DNA from 3 places in the Pseudomonas sp. Leaf127 genome. Region 2 is predicted to be linked to each of the others. Evidence: predicted binding sites of a transcription regulator. Region 2 holds the regulator's gene; each other region holds the start of a gene.
The links. Region 2 encodes sigma-54, which starts transcription at its own class of promoters, with help from an activator protein. Its sites were predicted from a motif close to ANTGGCATNNANNTTGCTNT; they were not measured.
Positions count from the first base shown of each region.

Region 1 (5,892 bases), on a different contig from region 2:
CTGCCGGTTCCAGGCCTTGAGGTCGGCCGGAATGTACTCCAGCAGGCGCGTGGCCGAGCCGAACAGCAGGCGGTTCTCGTTGGTCACCCGGTAGTACTCGATGACCGGGCGAATGTCGCTGAAGGCACCGCGGATCGGGCTGATCTGCTCGATCAGTGAATCGGGCAAGGGCTCGGTCACCAGCTGGAAGGCATAGGTGTTGATCATGCTCTTGTGCAGCTCAGGCTCCAGGCGATCCAGAAAGGCGCCGCAGGACCAGAGAATCTTTTTGGCACGCACCGAGCCCTTGGCGGTGCGTACGCGAATGGTGTCGCCATAAGTCACTTCCAGCACCGGCGTGTCTTCAAAAATCCGCCCGCCCAGGCCGACCAGTGCCCCGGCCGAACCCAGCAGCATGTTCAGCGAGTGCAGATGGCCGTTACCCATATGCTTCAAGGCACAGCTGTAGAGATCGGAGCCGACGATATCGCGCACTGCGCTGCCTTCGAGGTAGGCGATTTCATGCTCGGGGTTCAGTTGCCGAAACTCCTTTTCCCAGGCTTGCAGCAATTTGCCCTGGCGCGGGTTGAAACCCAGATAGCCATAGCCGTGGCGAAAGTCGGCATCGATACCGTACCTGGCAATACGCGACTGGATGATCGACGACCCCAGGTCACTGATCTCGAAGATCGCCTGCAAGCCGGCATCACCGACATCCTTGCGAATCTTTTCCAGGTCATGGCCAATACCGGCCATCACATGCCCGCCATTGCGCCCGGAGCCGCCGAAGCCCAGGTAGCGGGCCTCCAGCAGGACAATGTCGGTCACCCCGCGCTCGGCCAGCTCCAGGGCGGTATTGATCCCTGAAAAACCACCGCCGATGACCACGACCTCGGCTTCAAGGTCCTGCTCCAGGTCCGGGAACCTGAGGTCATATTTGCGGGTGGCGGTGTAATACGTGGTGGGCGTTTCAAGAGACAACATAAGGTTTACCTTGCACGGATTATCAGTACGCGATCAGCGGGAAACGGCGTTGCGGCCTGGCACACGGTCCTGAAAGCGCCGCACGGCGTACAGCACCAGCGACAACAACAGGATGCCGATACCGGTGGCCACTTCACGCCAGCCGCCATAGCCGGTGAGCTCGGCCGAGAGGGTGCCAACGATCACCACCAACGCGGTGAACAGGCTCAGCACCCAGGCCACCGGCACCCAGCCACGTCCCAGCCGCACCGGGCGCGGGTGATCCGGCGCATCGTGGCGCAGCCACAGGAAACCCGACAGGGCAAAGAAGATGGCCACCAGATAGCCGATATTGGCCGTGACCAGCATGGCCAGTGGTGACGACAGGACGAAGATCATCACCAGATTCAGGACCACCGCTGCGGTCATGCAGCGGCCCGGCACCTGATGCTTGTTGAGCACGCCCAACTGGCGGATGGTCAGGCCTTCGAGGGCCATGCCATACAGCGCTCGCGAACCGTCGGCCAGGGCGGCATTGAGGCCCATGAACAGCCCGGCCAACAAGGCCGCGACGAAGAAATCGCTGAAGCCGCTGCCCAGCACGGCGTTGAAGGCGTCGATGTAGAAGCCACCGGGGTTGGCCAGCGCCGTTTCACGGTCGACCATGCCACCCAACCCGAAAGCCACGGCCGCGAACACTGCCACGGTGTAGCCGCCGGAGGTCAGCAGCGCCAGGCGCATGTCGCGCTGGCTGCGGTATTCAGGGCCGAAAGCGGCACACATTTCAGTGCCGTAGGCGCTCCAGCTGACCAGAAACAGCCACACCAGCGCCGTGCGCAGGGCGCTCCAGTCCAGGCTCAACGGTTGCTCGACCAAGGCGTGCTGAAAGCGCGCCAGGCTCCAGCCGTCGCCGAACAATGGAGAAACCGCCAGCACCAGGATCGGCACCAACAACAGCGCCCCCATGTAGCGGGACACCGAGGCGGCCATGTGCACGCCCAGCCGGTTGAACTGCCAGAACAGCACCAGCAGGCCAGCGCCGATCAATTGCGCCAGCCCCACGGTCAACGGTCCCAGCGTGAGGGTCCAGGTCTGGGTGGCGAACCATTGCGCCTGGATCAGCGCCCCGGCACTGACACTGACGATCGACAGCACCGCCGACCAACCCAGCCAGTAGCCAAAGGACGCCAGCGGGCCGACCAGGGTGCAGCGTCGCCGCCAGCCTTGGGTGGCGATCATGGCGATGCCGCCGGGTTTGTCGGGGAACATGGCCGCCACTTCGAGAAAGATCCAGTTCTGGCAGGCACCGATGGCGGCCGACCCCACCCAGAGCAACAACGCGCTCACCGGGCCGAGTACGCCCAGGGCAAAGCCGAACGAGGCGAAGATCGACCCCGACACGGCCATCGACAGAGCAAAGGCATCTGTCCAGCGCAGGTTTTTTTGCAGGTGCGGATCGGAATGATTGTTTTGCATGGAAGGACCTGCACATCAATGAATATGAGCCCCGATTAGATGCCTTGTGTGGCGGGCCGACCACTGTTGAGCGCGCCAACCGCTTGGCTCAACGTGCCATGGGGCGGCCCTGATGAATAATCTTGATACAAACATTAAGATGTTAGTAAATTAACCGCCTGCGCTCGGCTCATACGACCATTCGCTACTTCTAATAAGAAAAACCAGACCCATTGCCGGTCCGAGGTGAATCATGAATCACGCATTGCAGCACGAGCAGCTCTTTCTGGGGCGCGAAGGGTTCGAGGTCTGGCACGGCAGCCTGGCCTCAAGCTGCGGAATCTTTCATGTCGAACCGCCTTGCCACTCGGACATCACCACCTTTCAGGGCGCGGTGACCGCTGTCGACAGCGAATCGTGCGCGCTGCAAGGCGCACGCATTACCAGCAACTGCTCGCAGGTGTATCGCCGGGCCAGCGACATCCGCCGCGACGACCAGGATTTTTTCTATCTGGTGATGCAGCTCGGTGGCGAGGCCGTCATTTGCCAGTCCGAGACCCAGACCCGCCTACAACGCGGTGACCTGGTGCTGCTCGACGTGGCCCGGCCCAGCGACTTTCACTTTCAGGGCCTGAGCGACCAGGTGTCGTTCATCCTGCCGCGCGATGAGCTGCTGCAGCGCTTCAAGACCCGGCACGTGCGGCTGAACCAGCGTATCGAGGCCACCTCGTCCATCGGCGCCATGAGCGCCATGCTGGTCAACCAGTTGATGAACAACACGACGCTGGCCCGACAAGAGTCCCTGGCGGTGCTGGAGGCGATTCTGGCGCTGCTCAGGCCGGCCCTGGCCACGGATGACAGCAGTGAGCCGGCTGACAGCCCTGCCCTGCTGGTCAAGGCCCGCACACTGATCGAGCGCCATCTCGACGACGAGGCCCTGTGCCCGGAGCAGATCGCCTCGGCCATCGGCACGTCGGTGCGCAGTCTGCACCGCCTGTTTACCCGGTCCGGCATGAGCGTGGGCCGCTACATTCTTGAACGTCGCCTGCAGCGCTGCGCCCAGGCCATCGCCCACAGCGATCTGAAAATCAGCCATATAGCCATACGCTGGGGCTTCAAGGACCTGGGGCACTTTTCCCGGGCCTTCAGAAATGCCTATGGCATGTCACCCAGCGACTATCGACACAGCGTATTGCAAACCGCCATGGCGGCGGTATGACCCCGTTGCTACCGGCCTTTTAATATGTGTTTATTCAACCACGGCGTAGTCAGACTTCACCGGCAATACTCCTTAGTGGCTATAACCATAACGGCGCTGCCGGCAGGAAAATGAGCCTTAACAGTGCATGTTTTTCTGCCGTTGAAAGTGCGCGGCTTCCTATCGCCTTTCTGCACTGATCACATAATCGGTTGCCCGCCGCTTCAAAGCGTGCCCGCGTCGACAACACGCGGTTCAGACTTGTTATACAGAGACACTGGCAAGCTAATTGCTATTCCCAACAGGAAAATAAATTACCCGAAAGGAATGAATACTTTCATCCTTCCGGCGTAGTTCAGCGCGTCGTCATGCCTTGGCCTGCCTGGGCATTACCGGCACCTATTCAGACCGTTGGAGATTATCAGCCATGATCCGCCTCGCACGCCCAGGCCGCACCCTATGCGGCCTCCCCCTTGTTATGGCTTGCTCTTCAGGGTACGCCGATGAAGTCGCACCGGTCATCAATAGCGGCGACACCGCCTTTGTGGCGCTGTGTTCGCTGATTGTGTTGTTGATGACCTTGCCCGGTCTTGCGCTGTTCTATGGCGGCATGGCCAGGACCAAGAATGTGCTCTCGGTCATGATGCAGGTGTTCTGCACCGCCGCCTTGATGTCGATCATCTTTGCCGTATACGGCTACAGCCTGGTGTTTGGCGATGGCGGTTCGATGAATGCCGTGATCGGCAATCTGGATAAAGTGTTCTTGCAAGGCGTGACCATTCATACCGTGGTGGGAACCATTCCTGAATATTTGTACTTTCTGTTCATGCTGCTGTTTGCCGCCATTACCCCGGCCATCATTGTCGGAGCGTTTGCCGAGCGCATGAAGTTTGCCGCGGTGATGGTGTTCATGGCGCTGTGGATCACCCTTAACTATATCCCGATGGCGCACATGGCCTGGGGTGGCGGCTGGGTGTTTAACCTGGGCGTGCAGGACTTTGCCGGGGGCAACGTGGTGCACCTGAACGTCGGCATCGCTTCGCTGGTCGGCGCCTGGCTGATCGGCCGGCGTCGCGGCTTCGGTACCTCGGCGCTGGCGCCGCACAACATGACCATGACCATGACCGGCGGCTCGCTGCTGTGGGTCGGCTGGCTGGGTTTCTGTGGCGGTTGCGTGCTGGCGGTCAACGGCTTTGCCATGCTGGTGATGGTCAACACCATGCTGGCCAGTTGCGCCGGTGCGCTGGGCTGGATGCTGGTGGAGTGGAAACACCGTGGCCGGCCGAGCCTGTTCGGGGCGGTGTCGGGCTCCATTGCCGGGTTGGTGGCGATCACCCCCGCGTGTGGTTTTGTCGGGCCCATGGGCGCCATCGTGCTGGGCTTCATTGCAGGCCCCTTGTGCGTCTGGTCGGTGGAAAAGCTCAAGCCGATGCTGGGCCTGGACGACGCCTTCGATGTGTTTGGCGTGCATGGCGTGGCCGGTATCCTGGGCGGGCTGCTGACCCCGGTGTTCGCAATGACCGCCCTGGGTGGCCAGGGCTTTGCCGAAGGCCGCGACCTGGTCAGCCAGTTGCTGGTCAATGGCGGGGCGCTATTGTTCAGCATCCTGTTCTCGGCGCTCAGCAGCCTGGTGGCGTTCAAGATCACGGCGATGCTGTGCGGTGGGCTGCGCGTCGATGAAGACGCCGAGGTCGACGGGCTGGACCTGTCTGCGCATGGCGAGGTGGGCTACAAGTATTCCAATTGAGGGGGTCACTATGCCCATCAGGCACACTGCCCGCGACCGGCTGCGTTAGCAGTCGTAAATTTTCAGCGTCTACACAATTTTTGCGAGCGCTACGCACTCGGTCGCGGGCAAGCGCGCTCCTACACACCGGTCCCATGTTTGTTGCGTGACGGCGTGCCGCCTTGGCGGCAGGTATGGCTTACCGCTGTTGCAGCATGGACTGGATCTGCTGCACCGACTCCTGGGTACGCTGGGCCAGGTTGCGCACTTCATCGGCGACCACGGCAAAGCCCCTGCCTTGTTCACCGGCGCGGGCCGCTTCGATGGCGGCGTTGAGTGCCAGCAGGTTGGTCTGCTCGGCGATGCCGCGAATCACCGCCGCAATGCGCGCAATGTTTTCGTAGGTGGCCTGGATACCGGCCTGCTCGCGTGCGTGCAGGCTGGCGGCGGTCTTTTCGTCGCTGATTTCGCGCACCGCGCCGGCCACATGCAACAGCCGCCCCTGGCTGTCGCGCAGACTGCGGCCACGCTCGCGGAACCACAGCTCGCCCCGGGTCTTGTGGCGCATGCG
Region 1 covers NZ_LMOA01000012.1:476,020-481,911, reverse strand. Annotated here, with positions in the region: gene ASF84_RS10050 (NAD(P)/FAD-dependent oxidoreductase) at 1-963, opposite strand, end outside; gene ASF84_RS10045 (APC family permease) at 997-2,418, opposite strand; gene feaR (transcriptional regulator FeaR) at 2,651-3,616, shown strand; gene ASF84_RS10035 (ammonium transporter) at 4,023-5,342, shown strand; partial or broken gene ASF84_RS29680 (methyl-accepting chemotaxis protein) at 5,533-5,742, opposite strand; partial or broken gene ASF84_RS29675 (PAS domain-containing protein) at 5,809-5,892, opposite strand, start outside.
Region 1: the regulator sigma-54 is predicted to act here: its motif matches at 3,872-3,891, upstream of ASF84_RS10035 (ammonium transporter).

Region 2 (5,892 bases):
CCTGTGGTACCAGCAGTACGAACAGCAGGTCGACGGGCTCACCGTCGATAGCATCGAACTCCACTGCCTTGTCGAGCAACAGAACCGCACTGACCGGTTCTACGCAGTCATTCAGGCGGCAGTGAGGAATGGCGATGCCATTGCCAAAGCCGGTCGAGCCCAGTTTTTCGCGGGCCAGCAGTTTTTCAAATACGTCTTGTGCGTCCAGGGCGGGTACTTCACGCCCGATGAGGTTGGCGATCTGTTCAAGCACGCGTTTCTTGCTGCCTCCCGGCACGTTCACCAGGGAACGGCCGGGGGTCAGTATGTTTTCAAGTCGAATCATGGGTTGGTATGTCAGCGCGCTGTCGCACCCTTGAGGATGCTTTGCTGCTTTTCCTTGTGCTTGAGCAATTGTCTGTCGAGCTTGTCGGTGAGCAGGTCGATGGCCGCGTACATGTCGTCATGTTCGGCGTTGGCTACGACCTCCCCACCATGAATATGCAAAGTGGCTTCGATTTTCTGCTTCAGCTTCTCGACCGTCATCGTGACCTGGACGTTGGTGATCTTGTCGAAATGCCCTTCGAGCTTCTTGAGTTTGAGCTCCACATACTCACGAAGGGGTTTGGTCACTTCCAGATGTTGTCCACTGATATTGACTTGCATACAGCTTTCTCCCTTTGCCAGTGCATAAGAGACAGGTCGGTGACCTGCCACTGGAACGCTGTGGCCTGCGCCTGCAAGCAGCGGTGAGCTCTGGTACGCCACCTGCAGGTGCTTCGTCCGCTACATCAGCCGCTTACGCTCGCTGGACGGCGCTATCCCGAGGGATTCGCGGTACTTGGCGACTGTGCGACGGGCGACTTGAATGCCTTGTGCCTCCAGTAAACCAGCGATCTTGCTGTCGCTCAATGGCTTTTTCTGATTTTCCGCCGCCACCAGTTTCTTGATAATCGCGCGAATGGCCGTGGACGAGCATTCGCCGCCTTCGGAGGTGCTGACGTGGCTGGAAAAGAAGTATTTCAGTTCGTATATGCCACGCGGCGTGTGCATGAATTTCTGCGTGGTGACCCGGGAAATGGTCGATTCATGCATGCCCACGGCTTCGGCGATGTCATGCAACACCAGTGGCTTCATGGCCTCGTCGCCGTATTCGAGAAAGCCGCGCTGGTGCTCGACGATCTGGGTGGCCACCTTCATCAGTGTTTCGTTGCGGCTTTGCAGGCTCTTGATGAACCAGCGGGCTTCCTGCAACTGATTGCGCATGAAGGTGTTGTCGGCGCTGGTGTCGGCGCGGCGCACGAAACCGGCGTACTGCGGGTTGACCCGCAAGCGTGGCACCGCTTCCTGGTTCAGTTCGACCAGCCAGCGTTCGCTGTCCTTGCGCACAATGACATCGGGCACGACATATTCCGGCTCGCTGGACTCGATCTGCGAGCCCGGCCGTGGATTGAGGCTCTGGACCAGTTCGATGACCTGGCGCAGGTCATCTTCCTTGAGCTTCATGCGACGCATCAGTTGCGAGTAGTCGCGCCCGCCCAGCAGATCGATGTAGTCGGTGACCAGGCGCTGGGCTTCGCTCAGCCAGGGCGTACTGGCATGCATCTGGCGCAGTTGCAGCAGCAGGCATTCGCTCAGGGTACGGGCGCCGACGCCGGCCGGTTCGAATTGCTGGATGCGATGCAGCACGGCTTCGATTTCATCGCGTTCGATGTCCAGTTCGGGATCGAAGGCTTCCAGCAGCTCTTCCAGCGACTCTTCCAGATACCCCTGATTGTTGATGCAGTCGATCAGGGTGACGGCAATGAGGCGGTCGGTGTCGGACATCGGCGCGACGTTGAGCTGCCACAGCAGATGGCTCTGCAGGCTTTCACCGACAGAGGTGCGGGTGGTGAAGTCCCACTCGTCATCATCATTGCTGGGCAGGCTGCTGGCGCTGGTCTGGTAGATGTCTTCCCAGGCCGTGTCGACCGGCAGTTCGTTAGGGATGCGCTCGTTCCATTCGCCTTCTTCAAGATTGTCCACGGTGGGTGCGGACGATTCCTGATAGGTCGAATCCTGGGGCTCGTGTTCACGCTCGTTGCCCGGCTTGTTTTCGATATTGTCCGCCATCGGGTCGGAATTATCGAAATCGTCGCCTTCTTCCTGGCGTTCCAGCATGGGGTTGGATTCCAGGGCTTCCTGGATTTCCTGCTGCAAGTCCAGGGTCGACAACTGGAGTAAGCGGATAGCCTGTTGCAGCTGCGGTGTCATCGTCAGCTGCTGGCCCATTCTCAAGACTAGCGATGGTTTCATGGCAGTGGCTCAACACCTTACATTCGCCGGCGCGCGTGCGCCATCCACTACAGGGCGCCTGGGCGCCGCCTTTTATAAGCAAGTTATATGCCTGAAATTCAAGCGCTTGCCTAGAGCGCCACGACAAATAATCCGCTGTCAATGGTCATTGTGGTCGGTCTAGAGGCGGAACTCGTGTCCGAGGTAGACCTCTTTGACCAACTGGTTGGCCAGGATGGTCTCGGCATCGCCTTCGGCGATCAACTGTCCATCATTGACGATGTAGGCGGTTTCGCAGATGTCCAGGGTTTCACGGACGTTGTGATCGGTGATCAGTACGCCAATGCCCTTGGCCTTCAGGTGATGAATGATCTGCTTGATATCGCCGACCGAAATCGGGTCGACACCGGCAAAGGGCTCGTCCAGCAGGATGAACTTGGGGGCAGTGGCCAGTGCCCGGGCAATTTCCACACGGCGCCGCTCGCCACCGGACAGGCTCATGCCCAGGCTGTCGCGGATATGGGTGATGTGAAACTCCTGCAAGAGGTTTTCCAGCTCCTTGCGGCGTGCCGCGCCGTCGAGCTCCTTGCGGGTTTCCAGGATGGCCATGATGTTATCGGCCACGGTCAGCTTGCGAAAAATAGAGGCTTCCTGGGGCAGGTAGCCAATACCGGCGCGAGCCCGGCCGTGCATCGGCTGGTGGCTGACATCCAGGTCATCGATCAGTACGCGCCCCTGGTCGGCCTGCACCAGGCCGACGATCATGTAGAAACACGTCGTCTTGCCGGCACCGTTCGGGCCCAGCAGGCCGACGATCTGGCCACTGTCGATCGACAGGCTTACATCGCGTACGACCTGGCGACTCTTGTAACTCTTGGCCAGGTGCTGGGCTTTGAGCGTTGCCATTTACTGGGCCTTCTGCTGCGGTTCGGTTTTCTTTTTCGGCTGGATGACCATGTCGATCCGTGGCCGTGGCGTCGTCACGTTGCTGCCGGTCGCGCGACCTGCACTGACGATCTGGCGCACGGTGTCGTAGACGATCTTTTCGCCTTCGGAGGTGTTGCCATCGTTGATGACCTTGGCCTTGTCGATCAGTGTGATCCGGTCCTGGCCCGCGTTGTACTGGATGGTCACGGCATAGGCCTGGACGATAGGCTTGGTCGCCGAAGGCTTCTGCTCGTAATAGGCCAGGTTGCCGACCGAGGTGAAAACATCGACTTCGCCCTGGGCATTGCGTGTGATGGTCACGGTGTTGCCGGTGATCTTCATCGAGCCCTGGGTGATGATGACATTGCCCTTGTAGGTGGCAACACCCTGCTTGTCGTCGAGCTGCGCATCGTCCGACTGGATATGAATCGGCTGGTCACGGTCTGTGGGCAGGGACCAGGCGCTCGCGCTTCCCAGTGCTGCGCCCAGGCCGAGCAAGAAAGGAAGAGTTTTAACGAGCCTCATACTGTCCTCTTACGTTGGACAGCAGGTCCATCCTGCCGTCGTTCAAATACGCTTTCATCCCTTTGGCCGTAGTGACACCGCCGCCGGCGTCGATTCTAACGGCTTGCTCGGTCTGCGCATATTGCTTCTGTGGGAATACGGTCATTCGAGTGCTGGTAATGACAGTCGAACGTTTCTTTTCATCGGTGCGCGATACACGCACATCGTCGATCAGCTCGACCTGCTCGCCGCCGGGTGAGACTTCACCGCGTGCGCTCTGCACGTGCCACGGGAACGCCGTGCCACGGTACATCTGCAGGTCCGGCCGGGTCAGCAGGGTGACATCGGAGGCCTTGACGTGTTCGACCTTGTCGGCCGTCATTTCGTACTGCACCTTGCCATCGGGCAGGTACTGCACGCTGCGCGCGTTCAGGGCGTAGTAGTCGATGGCGGTTTCGTCAGGCATCACGGCAGGTTGCTCCATGAAGCTCTCGGGGCTGACATTCCAGTAGCCGACCGCCGCCAGCAGGAATGCCAGTACGCCGAGTATCAGGAAGGTCCGAATCTTTTTGCTGAGCATGAGCGAAGTCTACAAGTAGGCGGCGTGGGCCGCTTCAAGGTTGCCCTGGGCGTTCAGGATCAGCTCGCAGAACTCGCGTGCTGCCCCTTCACCGCCCCGGGCGCAAGTGACGCCGTGGGCGTGCTGGCGAACGAAGCCGGCGGCACTGGCCACGGCCATCCCCAGGCCGACGCGGCGAATGACGGGCAAGTCTGGCAGATCATCCCCCAGGTAGGCGACCTGTTCGTAGCCAAGGTTCAGTTCGCCGAGCAACTGGTCAAGCACCACCAGCTTGTCTTCGCGGCCCTGGTACAAGTGGGCGATGCCCAGGTTTTTGGCGCGACGCTCGACCACCGGGGTCTTGCGCCCGCTGATGATGGCCGTGCTGACGCCCGAGGCGATCAGCATCTTGATGCCCTGGCCGTCGAGGGTATTGAAGGTCTTGAATTCGCTGCCGTCTTCCAGGAAGTACAGGCGGCCATCGGTCAGCACGCCATCGACATCGAAAATCGCCAGCCTGATCTTGCTGGCGCGTTGCAGCAGTTCGTCGCTCACGGTGCGGGTCTCCATTACATGACTCCTGCGCGCAGAAGATCCTGCAGGTTGAAAGCGCCTGTGGGGCGGTCGTGTTCGTCGACCACGATCAGCGCGCTGATCTTGTGGTCCTCCATGATTTTCAGGGCCTGGGCGGCGAGCATGTCGGCGCGCGCGGTCTTGCCGTGCACGGTCATGACTTCGTCGACGGTGGTCTGGTGGATGTCGATCGGACGGTCCAGGGTGCGGCGCAGGTCGCCGTCGGTAAACACCCCGGCCAGCCGGCCGTCGTCTTCGAGAATGGCCGTCATGCCCAGGCCCTTGCGGGTCATTTCCAGCAAGGCATCACGCAGTGGGGTGCCGCGCTTTACCTGGGGCAGGGCGTCGCCACTGTGCATCACATGCTCGACCTTGAGCAGCAGGCGCCGCCCCAGCGCGCCGCCGGGGTGTGAAAACGCGAAGTCTTCAGCGGTGAAGCCGCGCGCATCGAGCAGGGCCACGGCCAGCGCATCGCCCATGACCAGGGCGGCGGTGGTCGAGGAGGTGGGGGCCAGGTTCAGCGGGCAGGCCTCCTGTTCGACGCGGGCATTAAGGTTGACGTCGGCTGCCTTGGCGAGGGTGGATCCGGGGTTGCCGGTCAGGCTGATCATCCGGATACCCAGGCGCTTGATCAGCGGCAGCAGGGTGACGATTTCGCTGGTGGTGCCCGAGTTGGACAGGGCCAGGATCACGTCATCGCGGGTGATCATGCCCATGTCGCCATGGCTGGCTTCGGCTGGATGAACGAAGAATGCCGTGGTGCCGGTGCTGGCCAGGGTGGCGGCGATCTTGCGGCCAATGTGCCCTGACTTGCCCATGCCGACCACGACCACGCGGCCCTTGCTGCCCAGAATCAGTTCGCAGGCACGTACGAAATCGGCATCGATCTGGCCCAGCAGGCCGTCGATGGCCTCGATCTCGAGGCGGATGGTGCGCTGTGCGGAATGAATCAGGTCGTGGGTCAGGCTCATGTCTGAAATCGGTCAGCCGGGGAAAAGCCCGGGATTATAGCGGTAATATCGCTGGCGCTCACGCTCTGATCGCTGCGCGCTTGATCAAGGTGGGCATGGCCGCGA
Region 2 covers NZ_LMOA01000001.1:115,931-121,822, forward strand. Annotated here, with positions in the region: gene ptsN (PTS IIA-like nitrogen regulatory protein PtsN) at 1-325, opposite strand, end outside; gene hpf (ribosome hibernation-promoting factor, HPF/YfiA family) at 337-645, opposite strand; gene ASF84_RS00495 (RNA polymerase factor sigma-54) at 766-2,274, opposite strand; gene lptB (LPS export ABC transporter ATP-binding protein) at 2,434-3,159, opposite strand; gene lptA (lipopolysaccharide transport periplasmic protein LptA) at 3,160-3,705, opposite strand; gene lptC (LPS export ABC transporter periplasmic protein LptC) at 3,692-4,264, opposite strand; gene ASF84_RS00515 (KdsC family phosphatase) at 4,274-4,813, opposite strand; gene ASF84_RS00520 (KpsF/GutQ family sugar-phosphate isomerase) at 4,813-5,787, opposite strand.

Region 3 (5,892 bases), on a different contig from region 2:
CTGGCCGAGGTGGCGCCGATCTCCGAAGCCGTGTCGGTCGGTGTGATTGATGCAGACACTCATCATAAGGCTGTCTCGCTGCGGGTACTGACCGTCGACGACTCGTCCGTGGCGCGCAAGCAGGTCAGCCGTTGCCTGGAAACAGTCGGTGTAGAAGTGGTCGCGCTCAATGATGGTCGCCAGGCGCTCGATTACCTGCTGGCGCTGATCGCCGAGGGCAAGAAACCCGAAGAAGAATTCCTGATGATGATCTCCGACATTGAAATGCCGGAGATGGATGGCTATACCTTGACGGCAGCCATACGCAATGATCCGCGGATGAACAAGATGCACATCACCCTGCACACTTCGTTGTCGGGGGTGTTCAACCAGGCAATGGTCAAAAAAGTCGGTGCCGATGATTTCCTGGCGAAATTCCGGCCCGATGACCTGGCGGCACGCGTCGTGTCCCGGATCAAGGCAGCAGACCAAAGCTAGCAAAGTGGGTCGCAGGCTTGCATGCGCACCTGCGAGCCGTCCCACCAGGGTCATGCACCCTGCACGTTCACATGATTTGAGAGGCGGTACTTTTGTCTACGGGTAATTTGGATTTTGAACAGTTCCGGGTCTTTCTGGAAAAAGCCTGTGGCATCCTGCTGGGTGAAAACAAGCAGTACCTTGTTTCCAGCCGCCTCAACAAGCTGATGGAGCAGCAGGGCATCAAGAGCCTGGGCGAACTGGTGCAGCGCATGCAGTCCCAGCCGCGCAGCGGGCTGCGCGAGCAGGTGGTCGACGCAATGACCACCAACGAAACCCTGTGGTTTCGCGACACCTATCCGTTCGAGGTGCTCAAGAACAAGGTCTTGCCCGAGCAGATCAAGGCCAGCCCTGGCCAGCGCCTGCGTATCTGGTCGGCGGCCTGTTCTTCCGGGCAGGAGCCGTACTCGTTGTCGATGTCGATCGACGAGTTCGAGCGTAGTAACCCGGGGCAGCTCAAGACCGGTGTGCAGATCGTGGCCACCGACCTTTCCAGCCTGATGCTCAATAACTGCAAGAGCGGCGAATACGACAGCCTGGCCATCGGCCGCGGCCTGTCGCCGGAACGCCTGCAGCGGTACTTCGACGTCAAGACGCCGGGGCGCTGGGCGGTGAAGGCACCGATCAAGAGTCGGGTCGAATTCCGTTCGTTCAACCTGCTCGACAGCTATGCCAGCCTGGGCAAGTTCGACATCGTGTTCTGTCGCAACGTGCTGATCTACTTTTCCGCCGAGGTGAAGAAGGACATCCTGCTGCGCATCCACAGTGTGCTCAAGCCGGGTGGCTATTTGTTCCTGGGGGCTTCCGAAGCGCTTAACGGCCTGCCGGATCATTACCAGATGGTCCAGTGCAGCCCGGGCATCATCTACAAGGCCAAATAAGCCGCCCTTGCCGTTGCGTGATCTGCCACGCAGCGGCAACCCTCGTGCCATCTTCTGGCAAAAAAACGACACTCCGCTTGCCGCCGCCTCCCTCCTGGCGGTAATCCCTTGCCGCTTTTCTGGCATGCCTGCCGCCTGTGCGTGGCAAAACCCTAGCAAACATGGCGTTCGACAACATGGCATGCCGATTGCTTTGTCTGTGATACGTACATCAGGTCAACCGGTAAAGGTTTCCCGACATGAGCATCAATTTCGATAAAGCACTTGGCATCCACGAAAAAGCCCTGAATTTCCGCGCCCAGCGGGCCGAGGTGTTGGCCAACAACATTTCCAACGCCGATACCCCGGGCTACAAGGCGCGTGACCTGGATTTTTCTGCCGTGCTGGCGGCCGAGACCGAGAAGGTCAACAAGGGCCAGTTCGCCATGAACACCACCAACGGTCGCCATATCGAGGCTCAGGGCAGCGGCAGCGACAACGAGGGCGTGCTGCTGTATCGCACCCCGTCGGCGCCGTCGCTGGACCAGAACACCGTCGACTCGCAAGTGGAGCAGGCCAGTTACACCCAGAACTCCATGTCGTTCCAGGCCAGCTTCACGCTGCTCAACAGTAAGTTCAAAGGGCTGGTATCGGCCCTGCGCGGAGAGTGATTCATGTCGCTATCGAATGTCTTCAACATTGCCGGCAGCGCCATGAGTGCCCAGACCACGCGTCTGAACACCACTGCCAGTAACATTGCCAACGCTGAAACCGTGTCGTCGAGCATGGACCAGACCTATCGTGCCCGTCATCCGGTGTTCGCCACCGTGCTTGAAGGCCAGCAGTCGATCGGTGGTGGTTCCCTGTTCCAGGACCAGGGTCAGGCCGGGCAGGGCGTGCAGGTCTCGGGCATCATCGAGGACACCTCCAACCTTGAAGCCCGCTACGAGCCCAATCATCCTTCTGCCGACGGCAACGGGTACGTCTACTACCCCAACGTCAATGTCGTGGAAGAAATGGCCGACATGATTTCCGCCAGTCGTTCGTTCCAGACCAACGTCGAAATCATGAACACCGCCAAAACCATGATGCAGAAGGTTCTGACCCTGGGTCAGTAATGAGGGCATGAACCATGGCTGTTGAAAACGATGTATCGGCGAAATTCATCAATTCGCTGCAGAACCCGACCAAGACCAAGACCAACGACGGCACCAGTGCCCTGGGCAAGGACGCGTTCCTGCAACTGCTGGTGACCCAGATGAAGAACCAGAACCCTCTGGATCCTCAGGACAACACCCAGTTCGTGGCCCAGCTGGCGCAGTTCAGCAGCCTGGAAAGCATGCAGAACCTGACCGGCACGGTCGATTCCATCGCCACCATCTACAAGTCGTCGCAGGCCCTGCAGGCCTCGTCGCTGGTCGGGCGTTCGGTGATTGTCGAGGCCAGCAGTGTGCACGTTGATGCCGGCAAGGGCCTGACCGGTTCGGTGGTCGTCCCGGCCACCACCACCAGCACCACGCTCAGTGTCTACGATGCCAACGGCACTCTGGCCGACACCGTCGACCTGGGCGCCTTGCCGGTTGGTACCCAAAGCTTCACCTGGGACGGCATCAAGGATGACGGCAGCGCAGCACCGGCCGGCAACTACACCTTCAAGGTCAATGCGTCGATCAATGGCGAGGGCACCGCCCTGGGCACCTACCTGCCGGCCACCGTCAACAGTGTGACGACCGCGACCACAGGCGGCGACATGACCCTTAACCTGGCCGGCGGCAGCAGCATCGCCCTGTCCAAAGTACAGACCATCGGATTGTAAGAGCCGGGCAGACGGCGAGGAGTTGTAAATGTCTTTCAATATCGGTCTTAGTGGTCTCTTTGCGGCCAACAAGCATCTTGACGTCACCGGCAACAACATTGCCAACGTCGCCACCAATGGCTTCAAGTCGTCGCGTGTCGAGTTCCGCGACCAGTATGCCCAATCGATTCGTGCCACCTCCGGCGGCGTCAGCACCGGCAGCGGCGTGGCCATCGGCGCTATCTCGCAGGAGTTCACCCAGGGCAACCTGGCGACCGGTACCGGCAACAGCCTGGACATGGCCATCAACGGCAGCGGCTTCTTCATGCTGACCAACAACGGCGAGAAGCTCTATACCCGTGCCGGTGCGTTCCACACTGACCGTGAAGGCTACATCGTCAACAGCGAAGGTATGAACCTGCAGGGCTACAACGTCGACGGCAATGGCGCGATCGGTGTGGGTACGCTGGGCCGGATGCGCATTGACACCTCGAACCTGGTGCCCAACACCACGTCGCAGATCACCAACTCCGCGAACCTGAACTCCTCGACTGCCCTGCCGACGCTGTCGACCTTCGACGCGACCGACACCAAGTCGTACAACTTCAAGTACGACACCCCGATCTATGACACCCAGGGTAACGAGCACAAGCTGGAAAACTACTTCGTCAAGACCGGCGTCAACACCTGGTCGATGCACAGTCTGGTCAACGGTCGCAACATCACCGATCCGACGACGACAACCACGACTGAAACCAAGCTGACCTTTGATTCCAGCGGTAACCTGATCAACTCGGGCACCGGTGCACCGGTCACCTCGGGCGCCGTGACCCTCAATGCCGACGGCACCTTGCAGGTCAATGGCTGGGTCCCCGGCGTACAGAGTGGCACCGGCACCACCGCGACCTGGGCCGCCAACGGCGCTGCCGGTTCGCCCACCGGCATCAAGCTGGACATGACGAACGTCAAGCAGACCGCCGCAGCGTCCGGCCTGATCAGCCAGACCCAGAACGGCTATGCCACCGGGCAAGTCAGCGCCATGAGCGTCGACGCCAGCGGCAGCCTGTTCGCCACCTACACCAACGGCCAGTCGAAAGTCATCGGCCAGGTCTCGCTGACCACCTTCGCCAACGTGCAGGGCCTGGAAGCGGCCGGTGGCACCAACTGGCGCGAGACGTTCTCGTCGGGCGTGCCGGTCAGTGGCGCGCCACAAACCGGTACCCTGGGCTATGTCACCGGTCAGGCGCTGGAAGAGTCCAACGTCGATCTGACGTCCGAGCTGGTCGAGCTGATCAAGGCGCAAAGCAACTACCAGGCGAACGCCAAGACCATCTCCACCCAGAGCACCATCCTGCAGACCACCATCCAGATGTAATGTCTGTTGCGTGAGTCTCGAAAAGCCCCTGCCTGCAGGGGCTTTTTTGCGTCCGGGGATTAAAAATGTGATGGTGTCGTTAACTTAAAAGTCCCAGGAAAGTTCCTACTTTTAACAGTGGAAATTCCCACTTTCATTGATGCGAGACTGAAATTCGCAGGCGTTCAGGCCGGGTGATTCGTGACGAATGCCGGTGCCGAAGAGCGAACCCTCAAGCCTCTCAATGAACGGCCGCGCCAGGCGGCTCAGGAGTTTCCATGACATTCAATGTTGCCATGAGCGGGCTGCGCGCGGCCCACAAGCGCCTTGAAGTGGCGGGTAACAATATTGCCAACGTCGGCACGGTCGGCTTCAAGTCTTCCCGGGCAGAATTTGCCGCCCTGTATTCGGCCGCGCAATTGGGTGGCGGCCAGAACGCTGCAGGTGACGGGGTGCGCCTGGCCAATATCGCGCAGAACTTCAGCTCTGGCGTGGCCATGAGCAGTGCCGGCGCGCCGTTGGACATGCGTATCCAGGGCAACGGTTTTTTCGTGGTCAGCGAACAGGGCTCGCTGGCCTATACCCGCGCCGGGGCCTTTCACAAGGATGCCGAGGACTTCATTGTCGACAGTGACGGCAACCGTCTGCAGGGGTATGGCGTGGATGCCCAGGGCGCAATCATCAATGGCGTGCGCAGCGACCTGAAGATCGACACCTCGGTCATGCAGCCGGCCGCCAGTCGTGAACTCAAGCAGGCGGTCAATCTCGGTGCCGGCATGCCTTCGCTGGCCACGCTGCGGCCATTCGATGCCGGAGACCCCAACACTTACACGCGGGTGGTGACACGCACGATCCAGGACCAGGGCGTGGCGGCGGTGCCTGAGCTGGTCGATGCCGGCGGCGTGGTCATTCGTCCCGGCAGTCCGGCCGTGCCGCCGGCTGACCATGAATTCAAGCAGTATTTCGTCAAGACCGATGCTGATCGCTGGGAGGTGTACGTCACCGTCGACGGGCGCAACCCGCTGGACCCGACGGCCAGTACGCCGCTGCAATGGGCCGTGCGCCGGCACAGCGATGGCAGCGTTGTGCTGGCCGGCGGCAATCAGCAGGTCAGCAAGGTCTCGGACACCGAATTTGCCCTCAGTGGCTGGAAGCCTGCCCGGCAGGTCAACGGGCAATGGACGGCCAGTCCTGCCGGTAACGGTGGCAAGGTGGCCTTGCCACTGCTCGACGGGGGGTTGAGCCTGATCGATGAAGCCGACCCGCTCATGGCGCGTCCTTTGCCAGCGTTTCGTCCCAGTGATGTCGGGGCCTACAGCAAGATGTTTTCCAGTGCGATTCATGATTCGCTGGGCAATGTCCATGAC
Region 3 covers NZ_LMOA01000020.1:356,276-362,167, forward strand. Annotated here, with positions in the region: gene ASF84_RS12280 (chemotaxis protein CheV) at 1-477, shown strand, start outside; gene cheR (protein-glutamate O-methyltransferase CheR) at 570-1,397, shown strand; gene flgB (flagellar basal body rod protein FlgB) at 1,637-2,047, shown strand; gene flgC (flagellar basal body rod protein FlgC) at 2,051-2,494, shown strand; gene ASF84_RS12300 (flagellar hook assembly protein FlgD) at 2,509-3,192, shown strand; gene flgE (flagellar hook protein FlgE) at 3,221-4,546, shown strand; gene ASF84_RS12310 (flagellar hook-basal body complex protein) at 4,804-5,892, shown strand, end outside.
Region 3: the regulator sigma-54 is predicted to act here: its motif matches at 1,573-1,592, upstream of flgB (flagellar basal body rod protein FlgB).